Regions from separate parts of the Streptomyces sp. NEAU-W12 genome, predicted to be linked through region 1. Evidence: riboswitches for the same ligand, from Rfam matches in the RefSeq annotation. Region 1 holds a riboswitch; the other holds the start of a gene.
The links. A riboswitch is a leader RNA that binds a small molecule or an ion and turns the genes downstream of it on or off. The one in region 1 is predicted to bind glycine.
Positions count from the first base shown of each region.

Region 2: linked by a shared signal. The riboswitch ahead of gcvP (aminomethyl-transferring glycine dehydrogenase) and the one ahead of gcvT (glycine cleavage system aminomethyltransferase GcvT) in region 1 are both predicted to bind glycine.

Region 1 covers NZ_JAPJDM010000006.1:72,543-80,842, forward strand. Annotated here, with positions in the region: gene glyA (serine hydroxymethyltransferase) at 1-507, opposite strand, end outside; gene gcvH (glycine cleavage system protein GcvH) at 523-900, opposite strand; gene gcvT (glycine cleavage system aminomethyltransferase GcvT) at 1,042-2,175, opposite strand; glycine riboswitch at 2,335-2,434, opposite strand; gene ORI94_RS09325 (AAA family ATPase) at 2,671-3,339, shown strand; gene ORI94_RS09330 (enhanced serine sensitivity protein SseB) at 3,452-4,258, shown strand; gene ORI94_RS09335 (enhanced serine sensitivity protein SseB C-terminal domain-containing protein) at 4,387-5,175, shown strand; gene ORI94_RS09340 (ABC transporter substrate-binding protein) at 5,604-7,274, shown strand; gene ORI94_RS09345 (ABC transporter permease) at 7,380-8,300, shown strand, end outside.
Region 2 covers NZ_JAPJDM010000010.1:260,054-268,353, forward strand. Annotated here, with positions in the region: gene ORI94_RS15295 (hypothetical protein) at 339-923, shown strand; gene ORI94_RS15300 (DUF5999 family protein) at 1,323-1,529, shown strand; partial or broken gene ORI94_RS15305 (carbohydrate ABC transporter permease) at 1,705-1,815, opposite strand; gene ORI94_RS15310 (TOBE domain-containing protein) at 1,960-2,355, shown strand; gene gcvP (aminomethyl-transferring glycine dehydrogenase) at 2,507-5,392, opposite strand; glycine riboswitch at 5,563-5,659, opposite strand; gene ORI94_RS15320 (PRC-barrel domain-containing protein) at 5,780-6,154, shown strand; gene ORI94_RS15325 (DNA polymerase IV) at 6,262-7,761, opposite strand; gene ORI94_RS15330 (MerR family transcriptional regulator) at 7,869-8,300, opposite strand, start outside.

The DNA.
Region 1 (8,300 bases):
CAGCTTCGGCCTGCTCTCCTTGGCCAGCCGCTCGACCTCGGCCATGTCGACCCGGCCGTCGTCGCCGACGTGGTAGGCGACGACGTCGTAGAGCTTGCCCGAGAAGTTGATCTTCATGCCGTGGGTCAGGTGCCCGCCGTGCGCGAGGTTCAGGCCCATGATCGTGTCACCGGGCTTGAGCAGTGCGAACATGGCGGCAGCGTTGGCCTGCGCGCCCGAGTGCGGCTGCACGTTGGCGTGCTCGGCGCCGAACAGCTCCTTGACCCGGTCGATGGCGATCTGCTCGATCACGTCGACGTGCTCGCAGCCGCCGTAGTAGCGGCGGCCGGGGTAGCCCTCGGCGTACTTGTTGGTGAGAACCGTGCCCTGGGCCTCCATGACCGCGACCGGGGCGAAGTTCTCCGAGGCGATCATCTCGAGGGTGGACTGCTGGCGGTGCAGCTCGGCGTCGACCGCGGCGGCGACGTCGGGGTCGAGCTCGTGCAGCGGGGTGTTCAGAAGCGACATGCGGCTACGGCCTCCTCAGCCCTGGATGAAGGCGTCGTACTCGGCGGCGGAGAGCAGGTCGGCCGGCTCCTCGCCGGTCCGCACCCTGAACAGCCAGCCGCCCTCGAAGGGGGCCGAGTTCACCAGCGACGGGTCGTTCACCACGTCCTCGTTGATCTCGGTGACCTCGCCGGTGACCGGGCAGTACAGGTCGCTGACCGACTTGGTCGACTCCAGTTCGCCGCAGGTCTCGCCCGCGGTCACGGTGTCACCGACCTCGGGAAGCTGGACGAACACGACGTCGCCGAGCGCGTTGGCCGCGTGCTCGGTGATGCCGACCGTCGACACACCGTCCTCGGCGGCCGACAGCCACTCGTGCTCCTTGCTGTAACGCAGCTGCTGGGGATTGCTCATGGTCTGGGTTCTCCTGTAAGCGGGGGATGTGCTTGATGAGTCGGAAACTACGCCAACCTGCGCCGTCGTACGGCACCGTGCACCGCCGTACCCCGACGTGCGAAAGCCCGGAAGGCCGCGCCGGGGCCGTCTACGACGGTGTCACTTCTGCCGCTTGTAGAACGGCAGCGCCACGACCTCGTACGGCTCGTGGCTGCCGCGGACGTCCACGCCGACGCCCTCCGTGCCCGGCGCCGCGTGCGCCACGTCGACGTACGCCATCGCGATCGGCCGGCCCAGCGTCGGGGAGGGCGCGCCGGAGGTGACCTCGCCGATCACCTCGCCGCCGGCGACCACCGCGTACCCGGCGCGCGGCACCCGGCGGCCCTCGGCGACCAGGCCGACCAGGGCGCGGGGCGGGGTCCGCTCGGCGCGGGCGGCGGCCTCGGCCAGGGCGGCGCGGCCCACGAAGTCGCCCTCCTTCTCGAACTTCACCACCCGGCCGAACCCGGCGTCGAACGGCGTCAGGGAGGTGCTCAGCTCGTTGCCGTACAGCGGCATGCCCGCCTCCAGGCGCAGCGTGTCCCGGCAGGACAGCCCGCACGGGACCAGCCCGGCGCCCTCGCCGGCCCCGGTCAGCGCCTGCCACAGCCCGACCGCGTGCTCCGGCTTCACGAACAGCTCGAAGCCGTCCTCGCCGGTGTAGCCGGTACGGGCGATCAGCGCGGGGACGCCCGCGACCGTCCCGGGCAGCCCGGCGTAGTACTTCAGGCCGTCGAGGTCGGCGTCGGTCAGGGACTGCAGGATGCCGGGGGACTCGGGGCCCTGCACCGCGAGCAGCGCGTACGCGTCGCGGTCGTCACGCACTTCGGCGTCGAAGCCGGCCGACCGCTCCACCAGCGCGTCCAGCACCACCTGGGCGTTGGAGGCGTTCGCGACCACCATGTAGTGAGGGGATCCGGCCCCGGTGTCCTCGAGCCGGTAGACGATCAGGTCGTCCAGGATGCCGCCGTCCTCGCGGCAGATCATGGTGTAGCGGGCGCGGCCGGGCTTGACGGTCCCGATGTTGCCGACCAGCGCGTGGTCCAGGAGCTGCGTCGCCTGCGGACCGGTGACGGTGATCTCGCCCATGTGGGAGAGGTCGAAGAGGCCGGCCCTCGTGCGCACGGCGTTGTGCTCGTCGCGTTCGGAGCCGTAGCGCAGGGGCATGTCCCAGCCGGCGAAATCGGTCATCGTGGCGCCGAGCGAACGGTGCAGGGCGTCCAGTGCGGTCCGGCGGGGTTCGGTACTGCTCATCGGTCGGTCTCCCAGGGCAGGACGGGCGAGGTCGTTCCTCCCCATCTGTCATCGGAACCTGAGAGGTTCGCCATGACCGCCCGCGCAGGGGGCGACCACGGTTTGCACCTTGGGTGGGGCCGCCGGAAACACGCGCGGCGGCCCGCTTTTCAGATGTGCCTCGCCCACGCGGTAACGGTGCCTGAGAGATTCAAGGGAGGGACTTGCTCCTTCGGCGCCCCGGCGGCAACGGTGCCGGAGACTCTCCCGCGCGGATTCGAACGGCCGGTATGCAGTTGGCGCGCACATCATTGCACGCATCGCCGGGCCGCGGCAGGGGGACCCTTCTGGGAGGAAGCGCAGGGTGCCCGGGTGTTCACGGACGGCTGTGACAGGTCTGTACCGGGAAAGGGAAGGAATCCGGAAGCCTCGGCGTTACCGTCTCTTTACACTCGGCGGGGAGACGGTCCGGTACCTGGTCACAGGGCCGGGCCGCCCCCAGGGGGAGGACTTACGGTGAACAAGGCCACGGCGTACGCCGCCACCACGGGCGTCACGCTGCCCGAGCAGCAGACCCCCTCGGCCCGGGACGCCTGCGCCAGTCTGCCCGCGCCGGTCGTCCGCGACCTGCGCGGACGCGCCGGCCGCAGCCCGCACGCCCTGTTCTTCGGCCCCCGCGACCTCGTCGTGGTCACCGGACTGCCCGGCAGCGGCAAGTCCACCCTCATGCGGCGCGCGGCGCGCGGCACCCGCATCGACTCGCAGGACACCCGGGACCGCTGGGACCGCGGCACGCCGCGCCTCCTGCCGTACGCGGTGTACCGGCCCCTGGTCCGCCTCGCCCACTACGCCGGACTGCGGCGCGCCCTGCGCACCGGCGAGGGCGTCGTCGTCCACGACTGCGGCACGCAGGCCTGGGTGCGCCGCTGGCTGGCCCGCGAGGCCCGCCGCCGGGGCGCGGTCCTGCATCTGCTGCTGCTCGACGTCCCCCCGGAGCAGGCCCTGGACGGTCAGCGCGAGCGCGGCCGCGGGGTCTCCCGGTACGCCTTCCGGCGCCACCGCACCGCCCTCGACCGGCTGCTGACGTCCGTGGTGCGCGGCGACCTGCCCGCGGGCTGCGGCTCGGCGGTCCTGGCCGACCGCGACGCGGCGGACGCGCTGCACCACATCGAGTTCACGGACTGATCACGGGCCGGCGGCCTCCCGGGCGGCCGGCCGGTGGCCGGGCCGCACGCCGGGGCGCGGCAGCGGTTAGCCTTTCCAGCCACAGCAGTGGTTTCAGGCAGGCGGTAGGCAGATGGACTTCCCGGCGGGCTTCTCCGCGGACTTCCCGGCACGGACTCACCCCCACCCGCACGGCGGATGGCCCGGCAACGAGCTGGAGGAGGCGCTCTCCGCCGCCCTCGGCGTCCCCTCGGCCGACGGCCGGATCATCGAGGTGCTGGGCCGCAGCCACCTGTGGATACCGCTGCCCAACGGCGGCGGACCGGACAGCGGCCCGCTGGACCTGCCCACGACGGAGATCGACGGCCAGGCGTACGTACCGGTCTTCAGTTCCGAGGAGCAGTTCCGTCAGGTCGTCGGCACCCACATGTCGTTCACCGTCGCGCCCGCGGTGGAGTTCGCGCGCGGTCTGCCGCCGCAGGCCGGGATCGCCGTGAACCCCGGGGGAGTGGTCGGTGTCCCGCTGCCGCCCCCCGCCGTCGCCGCCCTGTGCCGCGCCGGACGCGGCCCGCTGGACGGCCCCGCGAGCGGCGGCCGGGTCAAGCTGTTCGAACCCGACTGGCAGGACGACCCGGTGGACTTCCTCGCCGCCGCCTCCGCGGAGTTCGAGGCTCTCGGCCTCGTCACCACCGCCCGCCGCTGCCTCGCCGAGATCGAGACGGCCGACCCGGTCCTGTTCGTCGGCGTCGAGCTGGCCCTCGCCGAACTGTCCCGGACGGAGGGCGACCTGCGGGCCGCGCCGATGGACGCGCTGGGCCGTGCCCTGGGCCGCGAGCCGGTGAGGTGGCCCGTCAACCTCGTCCTCCTGGACGTGGCCCAGGACCCGGTCGGCCAGTGGATGCGCGACCGCCTCCGCCCCTTCTACCAGTGGCAGCGCTGAGGGACGCCGCGGCGTTGCCGGGGAGCTGTCGCGCACCGGCGGAGCTCCCCGGCGCCGTCAGGCGCTTAAGCTAGGTTCATTGGCTCGGGCGAGGGTGTTGTACGGGCGGTACGGAGGGGCGATACAAAGTGAGCGCTGGCACCGCGGCGGCCGGGCAGGTCGAGCACATGCTGCGCCAGGTGACACCCGGGCGTTACGACGCCTATGAGGCGTTGCTGCGCGCGCTCGCGACTCCCTCCTCCGGTCACGTCTGGATGCTGCTGTGGCACGGCCAGGCCGGCTCCCCGGACGCCCAGTACGGGAACATGGAGGTCGACGGCTTCGGCTACGCGCCCTGCGTGACCTCCGCCCAGGAGCTGTCCGCCAGCGGCTGGAACCGGTCCTACGAGGTCGTCGACGGCCTCGAGGCGGCCCGCGCCCTCTACCCCGACCGCTACGGACTCTGGCTCAACCCGCACGCCCCCGGCGGCGGCCTCGGCATCCCCTGGCTCGATCTGCGCCGGCTCGCCACCGGGCTGGACCGTCAGCCCGCCGGGCCCCTGCGGCTGTCCGAACCCGCCATCGAGATCCCGCAGTTCTACGCCCTGCTCGCGCAGAACGCGCACCGCACCCCCGCCGTCCGCTCGCTGCGCCGCGCCTGGGTGCAGCCGTCGCTCGGCGCCCCGTACCTCGCCGTCGGCCTGGACGTGTACGACACGTCGCCGCCGGCCGTGGACGCGGTGCGCGCGATGATGCGCCAGTCCCTCGGCGCGGTCCCGGACGGGCTCCCGGTGTCGACCGTCGCGATGTCCGACGAGCACGACCCGGTCGCGATGTGGCTGCGCGCCCACGCCCGCCCGTTCTACGACCGCGAGGCGCACGGCGCCGCGGCGCCCCCCGCCGCGGGTTCCGGCTACCCGCCCGCGCACCAGGGCTGACCGGGGCGTATGCGGGAGGGGCAGGTCCGGAAGGGCCCGGCCGCACACCCTCGTGTTGACTCAGCGTGACGGCGTCCACGGAATGGACGCGCCCGCGGGCGAGGGACGGCCGCCCCGCCCCCGAGGGCTGATTTCACGTCAGATTTTCGGCCATGTGCACTCAGCTATGACCGGTCAACCGCCTGTCACCTGCGGTTTCACCCGTTCTTCACGCCGCCTGGCGCTTTTTTCGAGGGTGCTGACGAGCTGTCAGATGTGTCCGGACGGTTAATTCGTGACGGGAGGGCGCCTGAAGCGTCCCTTATGTCAACTGTTCAGATCTCAGCTAGGTATCACCGCTATCCGGACTGTTCTCGACTCGCTGTGAACGTCTGTAGTGTTCGGCCGGTCAAGATGCATCCACATAGCGGACCCGGAGTGGCCCCAATATGCGCATACCCAAGTCCCGAGCCGCTCGGGCGATCACGGCCGCGGTGGCGGTCGGTCTGATCGCCACGGGCTGCTCCAGCGAACGGGACAGTGACAACGAGAGCGGCGGCGAGAAGGACACCTTCGTCTTCGCCGGCGCCGGTGACCCGGGCTCCCTCGATCCTGCCCTGGCGAGCGACGGTGAAACCTTCCGCGTGACGCGGCAGGCCTTCGAGGCGCTTCTGGAGCACGAGTCGGGCGGCAGCGAGCTCGTCGGCGGCCTCGCCGAGAAGTGGTCGAGCAACGACAAGGGCACCGTCTGGACCTTCGACCTCCGCAAGGGCGTGAAGTTCCACGACGGCGAGGCGTTCAACGCCGAGGCCGTCTGCGCCAACTACGACCACTGGTTCAACTGGACGGGCACCTACCAGTCCAGCGCGGTCTCGTACTACTGGCAGTCCATCATGGGCGGCTTCGCGAAGAACGAGGACAAGGAAACGCCCGAGGCGAACTACAAGTCCTGCACCGCGAAGGACGAGAACACCGCCGTCATCGAGGTCAAGGAGCCCTCCGCCAACCTCCCCGGCGGCTTCTCCCTCCAGGCCCTGGCGATCCACTCGCCGAAGGCGCTCGAGGCGTACAAGAAGCAGGACGCCTCCGCCAAGGGCGACGCCATCACGTACCCCAAGTACAGCCAGGAGGCCGGCACGGTCGCCGGTACCGGCCCGTACAAGATCACGAAGTGGAACAAGGGCAACAAGGAAGTCTCCCTTGAGCGCTTCGACGGCTACTGGGGCGACAAGGCCAAGATCAAGAACCTGGTCTTCCGCACCATCGACACCGAAGAGGGCCGCCGCCAGGCGCTCCAGGCCGGTGACATCGACGGCTACGACCTCGTCGCGCCGGCCGACGTCAAGACCCTCGAGGACCAGGGCTACGTCGTCCCGACCCGTGGCGTCTTCAACCTCTTCTACGTGGGCATGAGCCAGGAGGCCAACCCCGCGCTGAAGAAGAAGGAAGTCCGCCAGGCCATCGCGCAGTCGATCGACCGGGAGAACCTGGTCAAGACCCAGCTGCCCGAGGGCGGCAAGGTCGCCGACCAGTTCATGCCCGAAACGGTCGAGGGCTACTCCAAGGACGTCGAGCAGTACCCGTACGACACCGCCGAGGCCAAGAAGCTCCTCAAGAAGGCCGGCCAGGAGAAGCTGAAGGTCGACTTCTGCTACCCGACCGAGGTCACCCGCCCGTACATGCCTGCCCCGCAGGACCTGTTCGAGCTGATGAAGGCCGACCTGGAGAAGTCCGGCATCACCGTCACGCCGAAGGCGATGAAGTGGGCCCCGGACTACCTGGACGCCACCGAGTCGGGCTCCTGCGACCTGCACATGCTCGGCTGGACCGGTGACTTCAACGACGGCTTCAACTTCATCGGCACCTGGTTCGCCGGGTACGACAAGCAGTGGGGCTTCAAGAACAAGAAGGTCTTCGAGGCCGTGAACGAGGGCTCGACCCTCGGCAACCACGACGAGCGCGTGGCCGCGTACAAGAAGGCCAACGAGGTCATCATGGACTACCTCCCCGGTGTCCCGGTCTCGTCCTCCCCGCCGGCCATCGCCTTCGCCAAGAACGTGAACCCGCCGAACGTCTCCCCGCTGACGCAGGAGATCTTCGCCGAGACCTCGTTCAAGTAGGCGAGTAGTAACCACCCAAGCACACTGGGTCCGCCCGGCCGTCGCAACTCGGCGGCCGGGCGGGTCCGTTCATGTCACACATCACGTAAGAAAGGGGCATGCGGGGTGCTGCGTCTCGTCGTACGAAGACTGCTCCAGCTCATACCCACGCTGCTCGGCCTGTCGGTTCTGCTCTTCCTGTGGCTCGACCGGCTGCCCGGCGGACCCGCCTCAGCGATCCTGGGGGAAAAGGCCACCGAGGCCGAGGTGGTGCGCATCAACCGCGCACTCGGACTGGACCAGCCCGTCTATGTCCAGTACTGGCGCTTCATCAAGCGTCTCCTCCAGGGCGATCTGGGTACCTCCGTCCAGACCGGACAGCCCGTGTGGGAGGAGTTCACACTGAGGTTCCCGGCGACGGTGGAACTGTCCCTGCTCGCCATGATCATCGCCGTGGCGGTCGGGATTCCCCTCGGCTACATCGCCGCCCGCAAGCGCGGTGGCTGGCTCGACATCACTGCGGTCTCCAGCTCGCTCGTCGGCATCTGCATTCCGGTCTTCTTCCTCGGCCTGATCCTCAAGGAAGTCCTGGCCGTCAAGCTCGGCTTCTTCCCCGCCTTCGGACGCCTGGACACCGGCATCGACGCCACGAGCATCACCGGATTCGCCGTACTGGACGGCATTCTCACGGGTGAGTTGGACGCCTCCTGGGACGCGATCCACCACCTGATCCTGCCCGCCGTCACCCTGGCCTCCATCCCGCTCGCGGTCATCGTGCGTATGACCCGCGCCAGCGTGCTCGAGGTCCAGGACGAGGACTACGTCCGCACCGCAGAGGCCAAGGGGCTCAAGCGCAAGGTCGTCCGCAGCCGTCACGTGCTGCGCAACGCGATGCTGCCCGTGATCACCTCGGTCGGTCTGCTGACCGGTTCCCTTCTGTCCGGTGCGGTCCTCACCGAATCCGTCTTCTCCTTCAACGGCATCGGCAACTTCATCAAGACGTCGATCGACGGACGCGACTACCCGGTGCTCGTCGGGTTCATCATG
Region 2 (8,300 bases), on a different contig from region 1:
GGCCTACCGCTGCGCGGTCATTTGTCGAGGTCATCGCCGTATCCCCGGTCGGGAATCGGGATGATTCCCCCGTTTCGCCGTCCAAAAGTACCCTTGTTTCGCGGTTCGAAAACGGCTAGCCGAAACATGGTCCGAACACGCGTCGTATAAACTCCATGGACAAGGCAGAAGGTTGGCGCCCACGGTCGAGTGATCCAGCCGACGAGGTGACGTGCGGCACTCCTCACCCCCACCTCTCGTACTCAGCCCCCGGTCCCTGCCTTCCGACCTTCGCGAGCTGACAGCGCCGTCCGCCCTGCCCTCGTGCCACCGTGCCTTCGAATGAGAGGCGACCCACCATGCCCCTGCATGTCCCCCCGGCCCCCGCGCCCGCACTGCGTTCCGTCCTGACCGCACTCTCCTCCCCCACCGCGGTCAGCGAGGCCCGAACTCCCTCCCTCCTCGGTGCCGAGGGGCCCGCTTCGCCAGAACTGCCGCTGCCCGTGCACGTCCTGGACCGGATCACCGCCGAGGGCGTGTCCGCGACGCGGCTGGCCGGCTGGCGCTTCCTGATCCGCTGCGGCGACCGGGCGGTGGCCGCGGCGGACACCGTGCTCACCCCCGACGGTTGGGCCTTCTCCCGCTTCTTCGAAGGCCCTTACATCACCTCCACCGAACTGGCCCTGCGCCAGGCCGAGGCCCTGCCGCAGCCGTACCAGCCCCGGCTGCTGTCGGTGCCCGGCCTCTACATGCTGGCTCTCTGGCTGCACGGCGACCGCACCGCGGACGGTGCCACCGGCCATCCGGCCGCCACCGACCTGCTCGTCCCCCTCGCCCCGGCGCCGCCGGGCATCGCGGCCCACCGGCCGCACCGGGCCTCCGAACTGCTCCCGGTGCTGACCCATCGGGTCACCCCCGACCGGCTGCTCGGCTCACCCGCCTGACACCTGCCGCATCTCCCGCCTCGCGCGAACGCTCTCGCGTGCCCCGCCGCCGGACCACCGGCGGCGGGGTGCGTGCATGCCACGAGGAAGGCCGACATGCCTCACCGCACCCGCAGCAACCAGGACCGCGGACCGGACTAGCCTTATCCGGCTACGCCGAACCATCCGAAGTGACAGCCCCGTCGAACTGAACCGTCCGCCCGGGTGACGCGTCATCAACCTGTGAGGGGCGGTGCCGCGAAGTTCCTGCGGATCGCGCTCCGAAGGGCAACACTTGTTTCCGACCGGCCCGTCCCGACGGGCCTATCACCACGGGGGGCGGCCATGAACGAAGCTTCACGCCGCGGAACTGAACCGACAGCCAGTCCACAGGTCATGCCAGAGCGAAAGATCCCATCCATGTGCCAGCACCAGTCACCGTGCCCCTCAGCCGATTCCGCCGACCGGGAGTCCGCCCGTCTCGTGGCGCACCATCCGGAGCAGGGCTGGAGCCTGCTGTGCAACGGTGTCGTGCTCTTCGAGGACACCGGCGAGCTCCTGCCCGACGGCAGCTGCATCGCCCCGCAGCGACCCCGGGGCGCCGTCCGGGCGATGACCACCGCCTAGTGGGTCCTGTGGTGAAGGCGTCGCCTGCCGCTTTCACCACAGGACCCGGTTCTTCCGGGCGGAGCAGGACCCGCCCGCGGAACACCGGGGGGCCGGACCGCGGGAACTTCCGCGAACCGGCCCCGACGCGTGTCCAGGGTTCGTCACACGGGGTGACGCCCCGCCCGTGCGTGCGTCACCCCTTGGTCGCACCCGCGGTCAAGCCGCCGACGAGCTGCCGCTCGGCGACCGGGTGGAAGGCGAGCGCGGGAGCCACGGCCAGGAGCAGACGGGCGAAGACCCGCACGGTGTCCGATGTGCGAAACTTCCGCATTGTTCAGCGAACCTTACGACCGGATCCGACGAACCCGGCGACCGGAGGGCACCGGGGCCGCTTCCCCTCGTCACCCCCGCGCCCTCCGGTTCCACCACCCGCCCTATCGTGATCGGCATGCAGTCCTACACGATCGGCCAGGCGGCTCGGCTGCTCGGCGTCAGTCCGGACACCGCCCGCCGCTGGGCGGACGCGGGCCGGGTCATCACCCACCGCGACGAAGGCGGACGGCGGCTCATCGACGGACGGGACCTGGCGGCGTTCTCTGTCGATCTCGCGAAGGCCGGCGCGACCGAGGAGGGCACGCCGTACACCTCGACGCGCAACGCCTTTCCCGGCATCGTCACCGCGATCAAGCTCGGCGACGTGGCCGCTCAGGTCGAGATCCAGGCGGGCCCGCACCGACTGGTCTCGCTGCTGACCCGCGAGGCCGTCGAGGAACTCGGGCTGGAGGTCGGCATGGAGGCCACAGCACGAGTGAAGTCGACGAACGTTCATATCGACCGCGTCTGACACGCGGAAGCGGTCCCGGCCCGCCCAGGCTCCGGCCCGGTTCCACAGGGCAGGTGGAAGGTACGTACGGGAGGTACGGCGAAGGGCCCCGCCCGGCCATCCGGCCGAAGCGGGGCCCTTCCGCTCCCCGGCAGGAGGTTCTCCCGCCGGGTCAGTCCTCGTACGCGTCCAGCGGCGGGCAGGAGCACACCAGGTTGCGGTCGCCGAAGGCCTGGTCGACCCGGCGGACCGGCGGCCAGTACTTGTCGGTGGCGCTCACTCCGGTCGGGAAGACGGCTTCCTGACGGCTGTACGCGTGCTCCCACTCCCCGCCGAGCGCGGCGGCGGTGTGCGGGGCGTTGCGCAGGGGGTTGTCGTCCGCGGGCCACTCACCGGAGCCCACCTTCTCGATCTCCGCGCGAATCGCGATCATCGTCTCGCAGAACCGGTCGAGTTCGGCCAGGTCCTCGGACTCGGTCGGCTCGATCATCAGCGTCCCGGCCACCGGGAACGACATCGTCGGCGCGTGGAAGCCGTAGTCGATCAGCCGCTTCGCCACGTCGTCCACGCTCACGCCGGTCGCCTTGGTCAGGGGGCGCAGGTCGATGATGCACTCGTGCGCGACCAGCCCGCCGGGACCGGTGTACAGCACCGGATAGTGCGGCTCGAGGCGCTTGGCGATGTAGTTGGCGCTGAGTACCGCCACCTGGGTGGCCCGCTTGAGCCCCTCGCCGCCCATCAGCCGGACGTACGCCCACGAGATGGGCAGGATGCCCGCGGAACCCCACGGCGCCGCCGAGATGGGTCCGATCCCGGTCTCCGGCCCGGCCTCGGGCTGCAGCGGGTGGTTGGGCAGGTACGGCGCCAGGTGCGCCCGCACGCCGACCGGGCCGACGCCGGGACCGCCGCCGCCGTGCGGGATGCAGAAGGTCTTGTGCAGGTTCAGGTGCGAGACGTCCCCGCCGAAGTGTCCGGGCTTGGCCAGCCCGACCAGCGCGTTGAGGTTCGCGCCGTCCACGTACACCTGGCCGCCGGCCTCGTGCACGGCCGCGCAGATGTCGGCGACATGTTCCTCGAACACACCGTGCGTGGAGGGGTAGGTGATCATCAGCACCGACAGCTCGTCGCGGTACCGCTCGATCTTCGCGCGCAGGTCCTCGACGTCGATCTCGCCGTCCTCGGCGGTCCTCACGACGACGACCTTCATGCCGGCCATGACGGCACTGGCGGCGTTGGTTCCGTGGGCGGAGGACGGGATGAGACAGACGGTGCGCTGCTCGTCGCCGTTGGCCCGGTGGTAGCCGCGTACCGCGAGCAGCCCCGCCAGTTCGCCCTGGGAGCCCGCGTTGGGCTGGAGGCTCACCCTGTCGTAGCCGGTGACCTCCGCGAGCCGGTCCTCCAGCTCGTGGATGAGGGTGAGGTAGCCCCGGGCCTGCCCGGCCGGAGCGAAGGGGTGCAACTGCCCGAACTCGGGCCAGGTGACGGGCTCCATCTCCGCGGTCGCGTTGAGCTTCATGGTGCAGGAGCCCAGCGGGATCATGCCGCGGTCCAGCGCGTAGTCGCGGTCGGCGAGCCTGCGCAGGTAACGCAGCATCGCGGTCTCGGAGCGGTGCTGGTGGAAGACGGGGTGCGCCAGGTACTCGTCGGTGCGCAGCAGGGCGTCCGGGAGGGTGTTGCGCGCGGCCGCGTCCAGGGACTCGACGTCACCCTCGACACCGAAGGCGCTCCACACGGCGGCGAGCCGGTCGCGCGTGGTGGTCTCGTCGCAGGCGATCGAGACGAGGTCGGCGTCGACGAGGCGCAGGTTGACCCCGTTGTCCCGGGCGGCGGCCACGACCTCGGCGGCCCGCCCGGGGACCCGTACGGTCAGCGTGTCGAAGTAGGCGCCGTGAACGATCTCCACGCCGCCGGCCCGCAGTCCTCCGGCGAGGACCGTCGCGTAGCGGTGGGTGCGCCACGCGATGGTCCGCAGTCCCTCGGGACCGTGGTACACGGCGTACATGCCGGCCATGACGGCGAGCAGCACCTGGGCGGTACAGATGTTGCTGGTGGCCTTCTCACGGCGGATGTGCTGTTCACGGGTCTGGAGGGCGAGCCGGTAGGCCTTGTGTCCGTCCGCGTCGACGGAGACGCCGACGAGGCGGCCGGGCAGACTGCGCGCCATCTTCTCCTGTACGGCCATGTATCCGGCGTGCGGTCCGCCGAAGCCCATCGGCACTCCGAAGCGCTGCGTCGTGCCGACCGCGATGTCCGCGCCGAGTTCGCCGGGGGACGTCAGCAGCGTGAGGGCGAGCAGGTCGGCGGCCACGGTGACGAGCGCGCCCAGCTCGTGCGCCTGGTCGATCACCGGCTTGATGTCGCGTACGGCACCGGAGGCGCCCGGGTACTGGATCAGCACGCCGTTGATCTCGCGCCCGGCCACCTCGGCGGGGATGCCCTCGCTCAGGTCGGCGACAACGACCTCGACGCCGGCCGGCTCGGCCCGGGTCCCGATGACGGCGACGGTCTGCGGCAGCGCGTCCGCGTCCACCAGGAACAGGCCGTTCTTGTTCTTGCCCATGCGGCGCGACAACGCCATCGCCTCGGCGGCCGCGGTGCCCTCGTCGAGCAGGGAGGCACCGGAGGTCGGCAGGCCGGTGAGTTCGGCGACCATGGTCTGGAAGTTCAGCAGCGCCTCGAGCCGTCCCTGCGAGATCTCCGGCTGGTACGGCGTGTACGCCGTGTACCAGGCGGGGTTCTCCATCACGTTCCGAAGGATGACGGGCGGCGTGAAGGTCCCGTAGTACCCCAGCCCGATCATGGAGCCGAGCACCTCGTTGCGGTCGGCCAGCGATCGCAGTTCGGCCAGCGTTTCGGGCTCGGTCCGGGCGCCCGGCAGGTCCAGCGCGTCAGCGTTCTTGATCACATCCGGGACCGCGGCGGCCGTCAGCTCGTCGAGCGAGCCGTAGCCGACCTGCGCGAGCATCTTGGCGCGGGCCTCGTGGTCGGGGCCGATGTGACGCTGCTCGAAGGGCGTTCCCTGTTCGAGTTCGGAGAGGGAAATGCGATGGACGGTCATGTGTGGAGGCCTCCTGGTCTGACGACCTTCGAGGGGCACCATGACGGGTGCCCGGACGGCCTCCCCCTCTGTCATCTCAACCTGAGAGCTTCACCGGCCGCCCGGGCGGCCGGCTTTCACCGTCGGTGAGAGCGGAAGCCGTGGACACCCGCTCTGCTTTCCAGAGTGACCTCGTCCATGCGGTACGTGGGCCTGAGAGATTCCGGGGAGGATTTGCTCCTTCGGCGCCCTCCGATGGTTCCTGGAGGACTCTCCCGCACGGGGTCAGCAGCCGCTGCCAGCGTACCAGCGAGGGCAAGACCCGGACGTTCGAGTGGCCGCCGGACCGATTGTGCCGTTTTGTAGTGCTGACGAGTGGTGTGCGCAATTGCGACCAGTGGAGGGCCCGTGCAGACCGACATCGATCCGCGCAACCTGATCGGCCGCAAGGCATTCGACCGCAACGGCACCCGGATCGGCACGATCGACGAGGTCTATCTCGACGACGCCACCGGAGTGCCGGAGTGGGCGGCGATACGCACCGGCCTGTTCAGCAGGGACGCCTTCGTTCCTCTGGAGCCGAGCGAACTGATCGACGGCGTCCTCCACATCCCCTTCGAACGCTCCCTGATCAAGGACGCCCCCGACTTCGGCGTGGGCCGCCATCTCTCCCCGGAGCAGGAACTCCAGCTCTACCACCACTACGGCCTGGACATCGCCGCCCCTCCCCCACTCCCGGACCACGACTTCGGCAAACTCGCCGGCAGCGACGACTCCGCCTGACGCCCAGGCCCCCGCGTGCCGTCGCTGTACCGCCGTCCGGTCTCTGCGGGGCACGGCCCGCACGTTCCTCGTCCCCGTTCCACGTCCGGGGCAGCCAGTCCTGTGGCCTACCCTCCCGCGGGCCCTGGATCCGAGGCACCCGCCGTCGCCGTCGCACCAGCCGCTGCCTCTTGGCTGCCCCGGGCCTCCCGGCCGCCCTGGCTGCCCTCACCGTCCCGACCGTCTTTGCCGCTCGGGCCGTCCGCGTTCTCCCTGCCGGCCCCGGATCTCCGCTCCACCAACGGCAGCGGATCCGCGGGCTGCAGGGCCGGGTCCCCGGTCCGGAAGGTCCGCACCCGCCCCGGCGTCGACCCGGGGGTCTCGAACCGCACGGTGACCCGCCCCAGGCCGCTGCCCTGGACCCACCCATGGCCGTACTCACTGTGCCGTACGTCGTGCCCGGCCGGCCAGCGCCGCTCGGCGTCCGCCCGCTGCTGTTCCTCCGAGGAGGCGGCCTCCTTCGCCGCCTCGTCCGGCACCTCCTTCTCCCGCTCCCCCGCCGCCTGCGCGAACAGGTCCTCCTGCGTGTAGTCCGCGAGCCCGCTGACCCCGACACCCAGCAGTCGCACGCCGCCCGTCGTGTCGACCGAGTCCAGCAGCCGCGCCGCGGCCTCGCGCACCACCGCGGGATCGTCCGTGGGCCCTCGCAGGGTCTCGGAGCGGGTGAGCGTCGAGAAGTCGTACCGGCGCACCTTCAGCACGATGGTCCGGCCCGACAGTCCCGCCGCCCTCAGTCGGCGCACACAGCGGTCGGCGAGGCGCCGCACCTCCACCCCGACCCTCACCCGGTCGTGGATGTCCACGTCGTAGGTGTCCTCGACCGAGACCGACTTCGTCTCCCGCTCGGCCACCACGGATCGCTCGTCCCGCGCCAGGGACATGGCGTGCAGGGCGTGTCCGTGTGCCTTGCCGAGCAGGCGTACCAGCTCGTCCTCCCCCGCCTCGGCGAGTTCCCCGACCGTGTGGATCCCGGCACGCCGCAGGTGGTCACCGGTGGCCGGCCCGACACCCGGCAGAGTCCGGACCGGCAGCGGCGCCAGCAGGGCCCGCTCGGTCCCCGGCTCGATCAGCACCAGGCCGTCCGGCTTGGCCTGCTCCGAGGCGATCTTCGCCAACATCTTGGAGGCCGCCAGCCCCACCGATCCGGTGAGTCCCGTGACCGCCCGGATGTCCGCGCGCAGCCTCGCCCCGGCGAGGCGCGCGGACCGCTCGTCCCAGGCCGCCCCGCCGGCTTCCAGATCCACGAACGCCTCGTCGAGGCTCAGCGGCTCCACCAACGGTGACAGCGCCCGCAGCAGTGCCATCACCTGGTCGCTGATCGACCGGTAGAACGCGAAGCGGGGCACCAGATACGCCGCGTTCGGCGCGAGCCGCCGCGCCTGTGCCATGGGCAGTGCGGAATGGACACCGAAGATCCGGGCCTCGTACGAGGCGGTGGCGACCACACCGCGCGGCCCGAGCCCGCCCACGACCACGGCCTTCCCACGCAGGCTCGGCTTGGACGCCTGCTCCACCGAGGCGAAGAAGGCGTCCATGTCGAGGTGCAGGACGGTGGGCGCGGATCTCACATCTCCGATGCTGCCCTACTCCACTGACAACGCCCCACCCCGCGCCGCCGGCCGTCCCCACCGCCCGGGCAGCCCGGCGGGGCCGGCCACCCGTGCGACGCGGCGGTTCATACGGCGCGGTTGCGCCGTCTTGCCAGCTCGTCCGCCGGATTGGGGCCGATCAGGGTCTCTCCGGTGTCGACGCGCTCCCCGTGCAGCTGTGACAGCGCGCTCTCGACGTCCCGCCACACCACACCCACGGCGATCCCGAAGATTCCCTGGCCGCCCTGGAGCAGGGCATGGACCTCGTCGGGCGTGGAGCATTCGTAGACCGTGGCGCCGTCACTCATCAGCGTCATGCGCTCCAGGTCGTGGAAGCCCCCCTCCCGCAGGTGCCGGACGGTGGTCCGGATGTTCTGCAGCGAGACACCGGTGTCCAGGAACCGCTTGACGATCTTCAGGACGACAACGTCCCGAAAGCTGTACAGCCGCTGGGTCCCCGAACCATGGGCGGGCCGCACACTCGGCTCGACCAGTGCCGTGCGAGCCCAGTAGTCCAG